4 regions of the Shinella sp. HY16 genome follow, and region 4 is predicted to be linked to each of the others. Evidence: predicted binding sites of a transcription regulator. Region 4 holds the regulator's gene; each other region holds the start of a gene.
What was found. Region 4 encodes PhoB, which activates phosphate uptake and scavenging genes when phosphate is short. Its sites were predicted from a motif close to TGTCATNNANCTGTCAT; they were not measured.

Region 1: K0P03_RS04505 (esterase-like activity of phytase family protein) is a predicted target of PhoB. The motif match lies at 1,029-1,045, and genes of this name have one in related genera.
Region 2: phnF (phosphonate metabolism transcriptional regulator PhnF) is a predicted target of PhoB. The motif match lies at 1,302-1,318, and genes of this name have one in related genera.
Region 3: K0P03_RS07135 (DUF47 domain-containing protein) is a predicted target of PhoB. The motif match lies at 1,088-1,104, and genes of this name have one in related genera.

Annotation. Positions count from the first base shown of each region.
Region 1 covers NZ_JAHYXL010000001.1:912,573-914,768, reverse strand. Annotated here, with positions in the region: gene K0P03_RS04515 (DUF2000 family protein) at 1-98, opposite strand, end outside; gene K0P03_RS04510 (AraC family transcriptional regulator) at 97-987, shown strand; gene K0P03_RS04505 (esterase-like activity of phytase family protein) at 1,095-2,196, shown strand, end outside.
Region 2 covers NZ_JAHYXL010000003.1:389,475-391,670, forward strand. Annotated here, with positions in the region: gene K0P03_RS28195 (class I SAM-dependent methyltransferase) at 1-547, shown strand, start outside; gene phnF (phosphonate metabolism transcriptional regulator PhnF) at 525-1,280, opposite strand; gene phnG (phosphonate C-P lyase system protein PhnG) at 1,386-1,853, shown strand; gene phnH (phosphonate C-P lyase system protein PhnH) at 1,853-2,196, shown strand, end outside.
Region 3 covers NZ_JAHYXL010000001.1:1,432,995-1,435,190, forward strand. Annotated here, with positions in the region: gene K0P03_RS07130 (inorganic phosphate transporter) at 1-419, opposite strand, end outside; gene K0P03_RS07135 (DUF47 domain-containing protein) at 419-1,063, opposite strand; gene K0P03_RS07140 (hypothetical protein) at 1,179-1,757, opposite strand; gene K0P03_RS07145 (TrkH family potassium uptake protein) at 1,838-2,196, opposite strand, start outside.
Region 4 covers NZ_JAHYXL010000001.1:110,219-112,414, forward strand. Annotated here, with positions in the region: gene phoU (phosphate signaling complex protein PhoU) at 49-777, shown strand; gene phoB (phosphate regulon transcriptional regulator PhoB) at 796-1,479, shown strand; gene K0P03_RS00540 (GcrA family cell cycle regulator) at 1,618-2,154, opposite strand.

The sequences.
Region 1 (2,196 bases), 800 kb from region 4:
CGGCCGATGACGCCGCCGGACAGGAAGGCGGTCACGTTCAGCTTCTGCCAGACCTCCAGGTCCTCGCGCAGGACGATGGCGAACTTGGTATCGAACATGCAGGTATACTCCCGGGAAGAGGCTGCGGACCATTCCGCGGCCAATGCGATAGCAGGCGCGGTCGAAGGCCCGCTTGAACGTTCGTGCACGGAAAGGGACCGCATCCTCGTGGCGCCGGAACTCGCCGGCATCGAACGCATCGAGGCGCGCTTCCACGGCAAGGGCTTCGAGCCGCACCGGCACGACACTTATGCGCTCGGCGTCACAATGGCCGGCATCCAGACCTTCTCCTACCGCGGCGAGGCCCGCTTCAGCCCGCCCGGCAACGTGATCGTGCTGCATCCCGACGAGATGCATGACGGGGGCGCGGCCACCGAGGACGGCCTCACCTACCGCATGATCTACATCCCGCCGGAGCGCTTCCTGCCTGCGACCGCCGCGCGCGGGCGTACGCTGCCCTTCGTCGCCGCGCCCGTCATTGACGATCCGAAGCTGGCGGGCCTGCTGCTGGACGCCATCGGCAGCATGGATGCGGCAATCGAACCGCTGAAGCTCGACGAGCTGCTGGGAGAAATCGCCGGCCTTCTGCTCGACCATGCCGGCGCGCCGCAGGCGAAGATGGGCCGGCTCGCCCATCCGGAGGTGCGTCGGGCCTGCGATTTCCTCAGGGAAAACCTTTCCCGGCAGGTGAACTCCGCGGAGCTCGAACAGGTGACCGGACTGGACCGCTTCGCGCTGTCCCGGCAGTTCCGCCAGCTGCTCGGCACCAGCCCGCACCGTTATCTCGTCATGCGCCGGCTGGAGCGGGCAAAAACCCTGATCGCTGCGGGGGAAAGCATCGCCGAAGCCGCCTTTGCCAGCGGCTTTGCCGACCAGGCGCATCTCAACCGCCACTTCAAGAAGGCGCTCGGCATGACGCCCGGCCGCTTTGCGGCGCTCGCCATCTGATCCCAGAAATCCCCCGGACCGTCACGAAAGCGACAAGCAACTGTCAAGCAGCAGTCATGTGCGCCCCCTATCAACGGCCTCGTTTTGCCAACCCGATGGGGATATTCATGACCAGACATCTTTTTTCGACCGCCGCGCTCGCACTCCTGATGGCAACCGCCGCCGGGGCCAGCGACAAGGAATTTCCGGCCACGCTGAAGGCCCATGCGATCCTGCCGGCCAACACGATCATCGCCGCCCCGGCCGATGCCGCCACCTATCTGAAGACCTCGGGCAAGTTCACCACCGCCGACCGCAAGCGCACCGAGGCGCTCGGCACCGTCATGGGCAAGGACGGCGTGCGCGAGACCGGCCTGTCGCTGCCCTTCGACGGCCAGCCGATGCAGGGTTTCTCCGGCATCAAGGCCATGGAGGACGGCTCGTTCTGGACGCTTTCCGACAACGGTTTCGGCAACAAGCTGAACTCCACCGACGCCATGCTGATGCTGCACAATGTGCGCTTCGACTGGGACAAGGGCACGATGGAGCCGGTCAAGACCGTCTTCCTCTCGGACCCGGATAAAAAAGCACCGTTCCCGATCGTCATGGAAGGCGCTGAAAAGCGCTATCTGACGGGCGGCGACTTCGACGTCGAATCCATCCAGCCGGTTGCCGACGGCTTCTGGGTCGGCGAGGAATTCGGCCCCTACATCCTGAAATTCGACCTCGACGGCAAGCTCACCGACGTGATCGCCACCGAGGTGGACGGCGAGCCGGTCACCTCGCCGGACAATGCAACGCTCGCCGTGCAGGCCGATCCCACCAAGAAGATGCCGGCCTTCAACCTGAAGCGTTCCGGCGGCTATGAGGGCCTGGCGCTCTCCAAGGACGGCACGAAGCTCTACGGCCTCCTGGAAGGCCCGATCTGGGTGGACAGCGAGAGCGTCGAGCAGGCAGACGGACGGCCTGCGCTGCGCATCATCGAGCTCGACGTCGCCTCCCGGGCGTGGACGGGCCGCAGCTGGCTCTATCCGCTCGCCGAGGGCGGCGAGGCGATCGGCGACTTCAACATGCTGGACGAAACGACCGCGCTGGTGATCGAACGCGACAACGGCGTCGGCACTGCGGACAAGGCCTGCGCCGACGCCAAGGACCCCAAGCCCGGCTGCTTTGCCACCGCCTCGAAGGTCAAGCGCATCTACAAGATCGCCATGACCGACGAGAATGCCG
Region 2 (2,196 bases), on a different contig from region 4:
GGTGACGGCGCTCGACTTTTCCGAGGCGATGCTGAAGGTCGCACGGAAGAAACATGCCGGTGCCAAGGGCGTGCGTTTCCTGCTCGCGGATGCGGAAAACCCGATGGAGTCGGACGAGAGCTATGACGCGATCGTCTGCCGCCATCTGGTCTGGACGCTGACGACGCCGGTCGAGGCTTTTTCCGAATGGCACCGCATGTTGAGGCCGGGCGGCATCCTTCTGTTCTTCGACGGCGACTGGGCAGCACCGACCCGGCTCGGCAGGCTGGCGGGCCGGGCCATCGCCCTGCTCGACAAGGTCATCGGCGCCGATCCGCACTATGACGGCGCGATGAGCGCGCGCCATGTCGATATCATGGGCCGGCTGCCCTTTGGCGACGGGCTTACCGTTGAACGCGTCCAGCCGCTTCTGGCGGCGGTGGGGTTCCGCGATATCAAGATCGGCTCACATGGCCCGATCGCGAGGGCGCAGCGGCGCACGGCGGATCTGCGCAACAGGCTGCGCACACTGCTTTACCGCCGTTTCATTCTCTGCTGCCGGAAGTAACTCCGTCGGTTTCCGGCTCCACGGTCAGCTTGACGCGGTCGGCGGCAAAACGCGTGCGGGAGAACTGGACCGGAACGCCGTCAAGATCGGTGTTGACGGCCGTCGCCACAAGAATGATCGCCCCCGGTGAGAGCTTCAGGTGGCGGATGTCGTCGCCTTCGGCATGGATGGCGGATATTTCGGTCGAGCGGCGCACATAGTCGGACACACCTAGCTCCTGGAACGCAGCGGTGATGGAGCGTGTCCTTTCGTAGACGGTGTCGATCCCGCTGAAACGGTCCGCGGGGAAATAATGCGTGCCGCAGGAGATGGGCCGCCTGTCGGCGCTGTTCACGGTTTCGAGCCGCACGCAGGGCGCGCCGGCTGCAAGGCCGAGCGCCACGGCAACGGCGGCGGTCGCTGGCTCCGTCGCCGCCGCCAGTAACTGGCCTTCCAGATTGCGCGTCTGATTTCCGAGACCCTGCGAAAATCGGGTACGGCGGGAGATCGGGAAGCGCAGCCGGTCGCGCCGCTCGATGCGCGTGCCGATGCCCTGGATGGGGCGCACGATGCCTTCCTCTGCCAGTGCCGCCATGGCGCTGCGCACCGTGTGGCGGTTCACGCCGAAGCGGGCGGCGAGCGTGATTTCCGGCGGCATCATGCCGGTTTCGTCGAAATCGCCATTGTTGATCGCAAGGCGCATGCGGTCGGCGATTTGCCGCCAGAGCGCCACGCCCGATTGTCGTTCCACCATTTTCGCCCCCGCGAAACCCTCTGTCACACCCTTGTCATCCCGGCCCTTTAAGACGAGACTTAGATGTTCGGTTGTCTAGATTAATAGACATTTGGAGAGAAGGCAATGACATCAGTTCAGAAATCTGCCGCAAGCGCGGGGGACGGCCGGCAGAGGGCCATGGGTCTCTTGGCGAAGGCGAGCCGGGCCGAGTTGCAGGCGGCTTTTGACGCGCTGGCGGAACAGCCCGCCGTACAGCCGGTGCGCGGGCCGGAAACGGGCCTCGTCATGATCCGCGGCCGCATCGGCGGCGGCGGTGCGCCGTTCAATCTCGGCGAGGCGACGGTGAGCCGCGCCAGCATCCGCCTTCAGGACGGCACGGTCGGCCACGGCCAGGCGCTCGGCACGGACGGCGCCAAGGCGCGGCTTGCGGCGATCTTCGATGCGCTCTTCCAGCAGCCGGCCCACCAGGCTGAGGTGGCGGCGCTGCTCGAAACCATCGCCGCGCGCATTGCCGGCGAGGACGCCGAAAAGGCCCGCCAGACGGCCGCCACGCGCGTCGATTTCTTCACCATGGTTCGCGGAGAGGACTGATGACATTGGATACGCTCGCTTTTGCCGGCGGTTTTGAGGAGCCGGTGTTCGAGGCCCAGGCCGTTTTCCGCACGCTGATGGACTGCATGGCTCGCCCGGGCACGATCGGCGATGTCGCGGCCTCGGTCCTGCCGCCCGCGCCGCTGAATGCGACGGCCGGCGCGGTCGCGCTGACGCTGTGCGACCATGACACCGCTGTCTGGCTGACCCCGGCGCTCGCCAATTCCGCGCTGCCCGGCTGGCTCGCCTTCAATGCCGGCGCGACCGTCACCGAGGAGCGCCAGGACGCCCGCTTCGCCTTCATCGAGAAGGGCGCGATGCTGCCGAACCTCTGCCTCTTCGC
Region 3 (2,196 bases), 1.3 Mb from region 4:
GCGCTCGCCGTCTTGATGAGGCCGCTCCACACGACGGCGTCGAAGCCGGTCTTGGCAAGACCCGCGCCCACCAGGCCCCCGATGAGGGCGTGCGAGGAGGAGGAGGGGATGCCGAAGATCCAGGTGACGACGTTCCAGATGATCGCGCCCATCAGCGCCGCGAAGATGACGAGCGGGCTGACGATGCCGGGATCGATGATGCCCTTGCCCAGCGTTTCGGCGACATGCAAGCCGAAGAACAGGAAGGCGATGAAGTTGAAGAAGGCCGCCCACATGACGGCATATTGCGGACGCAGCACGCGCGTCGAGACGATCGTGGCGATGGAATTCGCCGCATCGTGCAGGCCGTTCAGGAAGTCGAACAGCAGCGCGATGCCGACGAGGCCGACGAGCAGCGGGAAGGCGAGGGTGGCGTCCATCAGACGTTCTCGATCACGATACCGCTGATTTCATTGGCGACGTCCTCGAAGCGGTCGACGACCTTTTCGAGCTCGCCGTAGATCTCGCTGCCGATGATATAGGCCATCGGATCGGTCTTGCCGTATTGCTTGAAGAGGTCTTTCAGCCCCTGGTCGTGCAACTCGTCCGAGCGGCCCTCGACGCGGGTGACTTCCTCGGCGATCGCGCTGAGGCGGCCGGCATGCACGCCCACCTTGTCGAGCAGCGGAATGGCCTCGGCGACGAGATGGGCAGCCTTGACGACGGCTTCGCCCATTTCCTGCATGCCGGGCTGGAAGCTCGTCTGCTCGTAGAGGCGGATGGTCTTGACCGTCTTGTGCATCATGTCGATGGCATCGTCCATCGACTGGATCAGGTCCTTGATGTCGCCGCGGTCGAACGGCGTGATGAAGCTGCGGCGCACGGCAAGAAGCACTTCGCGCGTGATGTCGTCGGCCTTGTCTTCCAGTTCGACGATGCGGTTGCAGTGTTTTTCCATGTCCGGCCCGCCGGCAAGGAGCAACTGGAGGGCTTCGGCAGCGCCGACGACGGTGCGGGAATGCTGCTCGAAGAGGTCGAAGAAACGGTCCTCGCGCGGCATGAGTTTGCGAAACAGCGAAAGCATGGGTGCCCCTTACGTGGCTGGGGTTGTCATGCCGCTGTCATAATTGACCGCCAACCCGCTGGAAAGCGCGGATTCCGGCTTGTCACAATTCTCTGCGTGCCTGTGGAAAAGTCGGTCAGGGAACGATCTTGAACGGCTGCTCGCTGATCGCCACGGCACCGCTTGCAGCATCGCGGAAGCGATAGCGCAGCACATAGTCGCCCACCGGCGGGCCGCTGAGATTGAGCGTCAGCTTGGCGAAGACCTCCTGGTTGCGCACGCTGCCCTTGAAGTCGAAGGAGCCGAAGGCCTTCTGCTCGGCAAGCACCGTACCCTTCGGGTCGAGCAGCTCCAGGTCGACGGTGAAGTGCGATTCGAGCAGGCCCCCGTCGGCCGGCCGCCAGGTGAGGCCGACCGGCTCGACATAGGAGATCAGCGCCTCGCCGACCTTGAAGCTCGTCTCCGGCCGAACAGCATACATGCCGTAGCCTTCCGGGGCGGCCGAAACGAAGACGGCTTTGCCGATCGAGAAGGGCAGCGTGGCGGCAAAGGCGCCGAAGGCATCGCGGATCGTATTGTGCGCACCGACCGTGTCGCCGGCAGCCGCCTGCTCCTCGGCCTTCCTGGCCGCATCCGCAAGGGGGCCGGCAAGGGCGAGCGTGGGCGCGAGCGCGGCGACAAAGGTCATGCGCAACAGGGACTTCGACACGAACATTCCGTCTTCCTCCGGGCGGTTGGCGGCAGGATGCGAAGAAGCATGGCAACAGTCAAGAACGCCGCGCGGCTCGTCCGCAATCAGCTCTTCCAGAAGAGCGGGGTGAGGATGACCAGCACGGTCAGGATTTCGAGGCGGCCGAGCAGCATCAGCAGGGAGAGCACGTAGAGCGCCGCATCATGGAACCCGGCGAAGGTGCCGGCCGGCCCGATCGCCTGCGTCACCCCCGGACCGACATTCGACAGCGAGGTCGCGGCCGCCGAGATCGCCGTCAGCACGTCGTAGCCCATCAGGGCGAGCAGGATCGCGCCGACGGCCGAGATCGCGACATAGGTGATGAAGAACAGGAAGACGCTGCGCTGGAAATCGGCATCGACGGTCATCGATCCGTAGCGCACGGCGTGGATGCCATTCGGATAGATCAGGCGGTAGAGGCCGG
Region 4 (2,196 bases):
CTTCGTCGCCGAGCATCCCTGGAACCCGAGCGCATTAAGGACTGAGCCATGTCATCGAGCCACATCGTCTCCATCTACGACGAAGAACTGAAATACCTCTCCCGCCGCATCTCCGAAATGGGCGGCACCGCCGAGCAGATGGTCGCCGATTCCGTCCGCGCTCTCGTCACGACCGACGCGGCGCTGGCCCAGAAGGTGATCTCCGAGGACGTCATCCTTGATACGGCAGAGCGCCAGATCAACGACAAGGCGATCGTCACCATCGCCAAGCGCCAGCCGATGGCGGCGGACCTGCGCGAAATCATGGGCGCGATCCGTATCGCGGCCGAACTGGAGCGCGTCGGCGATCTCGGAAAGAACACCGCCAAGCGCGTCATCGCCGTCCAGAGCTCGGGCATGCCCCGCAAGCTGGCCCGCGGCTTGGAGCATCTCGCCGAGCTCGCGCTGATGCAGCTCAAGGAAGTGCTCGACGTCTATGCCACCCGCTCGATCGAGAAGGCCAAGGCGATCCGCGAGCGCGACGACGAGATCGATGCGATCTATACCTCGCTGTTCCGCGAACTCCTGACCTACATGATGGAAGACCCGCGCAACATCACGCCCTGCACGCATCTCCTGTTCTGCGCCAAGAACATCGAGCGCATCGGCGACCACGCGACCAACATCGCCGAAACCATCTACTACATGGCAACAGGCTCGCAGCCGGAAGGTGAGCGTCCGAAGGACGATACCTCGACCTCCGTCGTCGCGGCCGATGTCGCCGACGCGTCCGAGTAAAGAGCAAGGTTCAACTCCATGGTGCCCAGAATTGCCGTCGTGGAAGACGAGGAGGCCCTGAGCGTTCTCCTCCGTTACAATCTGGAAGCGGAAGGTTTCGAGGTCGATACGATCCTGAACGGTGACGAGGCCGAGATGCGCTTGCAGGAGCGCATGCCGGATCTCCTCATCCTCGACTGGATGCTTCCGGGCGTTTCCGGCATCGAGCTGTGCCGACGCCTGCGCCAGCGCCCGGAAACCGAACGTCTGCCGATCATCATGCTGACGGCGCGCGGCGAGGAGAGCGAGCGCGTGCGCGGGCTTGCCACCGGTGCGGACGACTATGTCGTCAAGCCCTTCTCGACGCCGGAACTGGTTGCCCGCGTGCGGGCGATGCTGCGCCGTGCCAAGCCCGAGGTTGTCTCGACGGTGCTGCGCTGCGGCGACATCGAGCTCGACCGCGAGACGCACCGCGTCCATCGTCGCACCCGCGAGGTCCGCCTTGGCCCGACGGAGTTCCGCCTTCTGGAGTTCCTGATGACCTCGCCCGGCCGCGTCTTCTCGCGCTCGCAACTTCTCGACGGGGTCTGGGGCCATGACATTTATGTCGACGAGCGCACCGTCGACGTGCATGTCGGGCGTCTGCGGAAGGCGCTCAACTTCGCCAACATGCAGGACGTCATCCGCACGGTCCGCGGCGCCGGCTATTCGCTGGAAACCTGAGCGAACGGAATTCCTCCCAAGGACGGAAATGGGCCCTCAGGGGCCTGTTTGCGTTTTGGGGGAATAGTAGAGGCACCACCATCTCAAACGAAAACGGACCCTTTCGGGTCCGCATCGCATTTTCTGCCGTGGTAGATGTTATCGCATCCGGCGGCGCTCGGCCGAGGGCTGGTAGGCGAGGCGCTGGTGGTAGGTGCAGTAGGGCGAATTGTCGGGGGACTCGTTGCCGCAGAAGTGGAAGTCGTCGTTGAGCGGGTCTCCGATCGGCCACTTGCAGGTGCGCTCGGTGAGCTGGGTCAGCTCGAGACGACGCGACATCGGTACGACCACGTTGTTGCGGTTGGCCGGAACCGGAAGGGTCTCGGCCTGCATTTCGAAATCGGCGTCGATCTCTTCCTTGACAATGGCGTTGCCGGCCGGACGGGCGACCGGGCGGGCGGCGACGGGACGGGCAGCGAAGTTCGACGGACGCGGCGTCGCCGGAGCCGGACGCTTGGCGCGTGTCGCGGTCTGGGTGCCGCCGGCCTTGGCGCGACCGGGCAGATTCAGCCGGTGCACCTTGCCGATGACGGCATTGCGGCTGACGCCGCCGAGCTGCGCCGCGATCTGGCTCGCGCTCAGGCCCTCGCTCCAGAGCTTCTTGAGTTTCTCGACGCGCTCGTCTGTCCAGTTCATGTTTTTGTCTCCGCTCGGCGTTCAGGATGCGGGAATCCCTCG